2 regions of the Ochrobactrum sp. PL_is501 genome follow, and region 2 is predicted to be linked to the other one. Evidence: riboswitches for the same ligand, from Rfam matches in the RefSeq annotation. Region 2 holds a riboswitch; the other holds the start of a gene.
The links. A riboswitch is a leader RNA that binds a small molecule or an ion and turns the genes downstream of it on or off. The one in region 2 is predicted to bind S-adenosylmethionine.
Positions count from the first base shown of each region.

Region 1 (2,197 bases), on a different contig from region 2:
TTCATCCTACCTTCTGGAAGTGGTCCACATTCCCTCTCACAAGGTCATCTGGGCGATGGTGGCCTTCGGATTGGCCGGAATGACCGGTGGTTATCTCGGTGGCTTGTTTGTCGACAAACTGTCGCCACGGCTGGCTATTGTACTGACACCGCTTCTCTATCTGACGGCGTTGACGGCGATACCGCTTGCAGTCGGCTCGAGCACAATTTTTGGCGCAGCGCTGATGGCATGGGCCTGCGTCAGCTGGATGATTTCGCCCGTGGTTCAGAGCTTTCTCATCACGACCGATCCCGCAACAGCCGATGCCGGTGTCGGGATCAACCTGTCAGCCATGCATGTGGGCGTAGCGCTTGGCACCGCAATGGGTGGGCTTGTTTTGCAGCACTTGTCTTTCCATGCCCTTCCCTGGTTCGGTTGTATTCTGGTCGCTCTGTCCTTGCTGTGCGCTCTTAACGCTTCCCGATTTTTTCCAGGTCGTAGGGCGTCGATTGATACATCTCGTTAATCCAGTTTCCGAACAGAAGATGCGCGTGGCTCCGCCAGCGATTTTCCGGCTGGCGTGTCGCATCGTCTCCGGGGAAATAATTCGCTGGAACCTTGGTGTCGGGCTGAACCTGAATGTCGCGGAAATACTCATCTGCAAGCGATGTGGTGTCGTACTCCACATGATTGAACATATGCAGCGAGCGGTGATGCGGATCGTCCAGCAGACAGAGCCCCGTTTCCGGACTATCGACCAGCACCTTCAGCCCGCTATCGGCCGGAATGTCGCTCTTGCGTACCTCGGTCCAACGTGAAACCGGGATCTTGAAATCGTCCGAAAATCCCCGGAGATACGGCGAAGACGGCGCAAGGTTGCGCTGGCTATAGACGCCAGAGGCCTTGCCCGGCAGTTCATACTTGCCCATGCCGTGGAAATAATGAACGGCGGCCTGCGCTGCCCAGCATATATTCAGCGTCCGGTGCACATGGGTCTGCGTCCAGTCGAAAACACGCTGCATTTCGTCCCAATAGGTAACTTCCTCGAATTCGAGGCGTTCCACCGGAGCACCGGTGATGACAAAACCGTCAAAGCGTTGATCCTGCACATCTTCCCACGGCTGATAGAAGGACAGCATGTGATCGGCAGGCGTATGGCGCGCCACATGATTGGTGATCCGAACAAGGGTCAGCTCTACTTGCAACGGCGTTGCGCCGAGAAGGCGCGCAATCTGCGTCTCGGTGGTAACCTTGTTCGGCATCAGGTTGAGAAGACCGATTTTCAACGGGCGAATATCCTGACGAATGGCATCTGCTTCGCGCATGACCATAACGCCCTCGGCCTGGAGAACACTGGTTGCTGGCAGATCGTCAGGAATTTTAATCGGCATAGTCGCGTCGGTCCCTAGTTTGTAGCGGAGCAGACGCAAGTGGCTTTATCCGTATAATTGCCGGTTTGGCCACATCCTCTCTTTGCGGAGAGTACCACCTTGCCCGGAAAGGCAGGTTGGCGTTGGGCGTCGCCCCAACTCTTGATGTGATGTCACTTCTACTCAATCTCTTTCGGGGTGGCAATAGGGTTTAAGTGCCACCCCGAACTGTTTGAGAAATTTCCTTTTCACGAGTTGACCGGTGCGCGAAATCAGCACTGTCATAGACACGGAATTTGGAATGAACGACCTTTAAGTATGTTCGATTGCGGCTTTCAGCTCACTCACACGTCGGGCTGATGTCCGAAATGTTTGTTCTGCAGCAAATCCAAACGTGACAGCGCGAACATCCGTCTCGGGGACAGGTGCACGGCATGAAGCATGTATTTCCGTCACGCCTGTCGCATCTACTATGCGTCTCACGTTCTCGGCCTTAATGCCGCTGCCTGGCATGATGCTGATGCGACCGGCGGCCATTCCAGTCAACAGCCGCAGATTATCCAGTCCCTCTTCCGCCGTTTGTGACAGACCGGACGTTAGAATACGTTCGAAACCGAGCGTAATCGCCTGTTCTAGTGCTGACTTCATATCGGGAACCAGATCAAAGACGCGATGAAGCGTCGTTCCGAGGCCTTGCGCCTCTGCAACCAGCCTCCGCAACATCGCAACATCAAGAGAACCGTCGTTCAGCGAAGCGCCAACGACAACACCCGCCAAACCGGCATTTCTTGCGTTGCGGATATCGGACATCATGATGGCTTCGTCGGCTGTCGAAAAGCAGAAACTGC
Region 1 is NZ_JBVPGR010000038.1:384,288-386,484, forward strand. It holds gene AC0TOF_RS18985 (MFS transporter) at 1-505, shown strand, start outside; gene AC0TOF_RS18990 (homoserine O-succinyltransferase) at 450-1,370, opposite strand; SAM-I-IV-variant riboswitch at 1,414-1,523, opposite strand; gene AC0TOF_RS18995 (copper homeostasis protein CutC) at 1,662-2,197, opposite strand, start outside.
Region 1: another riboswitch for S-adenosylmethionine. It lies ahead of AC0TOF_RS18990 (homoserine O-succinyltransferase); the one in region 2 lies ahead of AC0TOF_RS14710 (O-succinylhomoserine sulfhydrylase).

Region 2 (2,197 bases):
TAATGGACACGGAATTCGCCGACCAGCGGGTCGAACGGCGTCATTTCAGCCGCATAGAGCGGTGGCACATGCACGGCCTCACGCGAGACCAGAATATAGAATTCATCCGGGTCGAGCACGAGTTCGCGCGCGCCGCGATCATAGATCGGCTCCCAGAAATCAAGGATGTCGTGCGCCGCACGCTTGTCCACATCCACCACAGCCGTATGGTGCTTGCCGCGATAGCCGATCAGCCGGTCAGGACCGCCTGAGAGATCGACCGACAGCGCTATGCCACCGCCGGAGATATTCGGCATTTCCGCAGCGACCAGCGTTTCCGCATCATGGAGCGCGGCGAGTTCGGCCTCATCGAGTTGGGCCCGCCCCTTGCGGAAGCGTATCTGCGACAGGCGCGAACCCGTACGCACCACAATCGGAAACGTGCGTGGGCTGACTTCCAGATAAAGCGGGCCATTATAACCGGCTGGCACCTTGTCGAATTCCTGCGCGCCATCGGCAATGACGCGGGTGAAGATATCCAGACGGCCCGTCGAGCTTTTCGGATTTGCTGATGCGGAAAGATCAGGCGACAGCGCCAAGCCTTCTAGAAGCGGGACGATATAAACGCAGCCCGTTTCAAGAACGGCCCCTGCCGTCAGGTCGATCTCGTGCAGCTTCAACCGCTCCAGCTTATCTATGACCGGCGTGCCGGGGCCCGGCATGAAGGAGGCGCGAACACGATATGCTTTTGCGCCAAGCCTCAGATCCAGGCTCGCAGGCTGTATCTGATCGGCATCGAGAGGGCGTGGGGACGCCAGCAAACCGCTTTCAAACAGCGCGGAAATATCCGCATCCGCCAGAATTCCAGCATCTTTCTGCATCATCAACCCGATACTCCGTAGCCTACGCACTGCTTGACAAAGACCATTGACCGGTCGCGGCGTCAATGCCAACCCTTAGAGCAGCTGGAAACCGGGTTTTCCGCAGGAATCCGAGTATTTTCGTGGCGCCCCGGATGCGCTTTTCCTGAAACGGGACTGTTTCGGCATTGACGGCCTTGCCCAACAGGCATAATGAAAAACTGTTCCGTGGTGATTTGGCCGGCCGGCTTGCAGCCACGTTAAAGAATTCGCTAAAAAAGGCCGCGGTTCGTTACCGGCCTTTTGCGTGTTCGCAAGGCCGGTTTTTTATTGGCCGCCGAGGCATTTCTTCCCGCCCCGGCCGACCAGCTTTTCGACAGGTTGGAAAAATGACGACTGAGAGTACCCGCAAATTTCGCCCCGCAACCGAACTCGTGCATGCCGGATCGTTGCGCTCCGGATTTGCCGAAATGTCGGAAGCAATGTTTCTGACGCAGGGCTTCCTTTATCCCAATGCCGAAGCTGCTGAAGCGCGCTTCAAGGGTGAGGACCCGGGTTTCATCTATTCGCGTTATGCCAACCCGACCACGGACATGTTTGAAAAGCGCATGTGCGCGCTGGAAGGCGCCGAGGAAGCACGCGCCACCGCATCCGGCATGGCGGCAGTGGCCGCGGCCATTCTGTGCCAGGTGCAGGCCGGCGATCACGTGATTTCCGCCCGCGCCGTCTTCGGCTCCTGTCGCTATATCGTCGAGACGCTTCTGCCGAAATATGGTGTCGAAATCTCGATCATCGATGGTTCCGACATCGAAAACTGGAAAGCGGCGGTTCGCCCGAACACCAAGGTTATGTTCCTTGAAAGCCCGTCCAATCCGACGCTCGAAATCATCGACATCGCTGCCGTTGCGCAGGTCGCCAATGAAGCGGGCGCCAAGTTGATCGTCGACAATGTTTTTGCAACGCCGCTTTTCCAGAAGCCGCTGGAGCTTGGGGCCCACATCGTCGTTTATTCGGCAACCAAACACATCGATGGCCAAGGGCGTTGTCTTGGCGGCGTAGTTCTCTCCGACCGCGAATGGATTGAAAACACCCTGCAGGATTATTTCCGTCACACGGGTCCGGGCCTCAGCCCCTTCAATGCGTGGATCATGCTGAAGGGCCTTGAAACACTGTCCGTGCGCGTGCGCCAGCAAACGCATTCGGCGGCTGCGGTTGCAGACTTCCTCGCTGGCAAGCCAGGCGTCAAGCGCGTGATCTATCCGGGGCGGGCAGACCATCCACAGGCCGACATTATCGCCAAGCAGATGACCGGTGGCTCAACCCTCATCGCTCTGGAACTGGAAGGCGGCAAGGAGGCT
Region 2 is NZ_JBVPGR010000036.1:269,948-272,144, forward strand. It holds gene AC0TOF_RS14705 (2'-deoxycytidine 5'-triphosphate deaminase) at 1-863, opposite strand, end outside; SAM riboswitch at 1,058-1,137, shown strand; gene AC0TOF_RS14710 (O-succinylhomoserine sulfhydrylase) at 1,229-2,197, shown strand, end outside.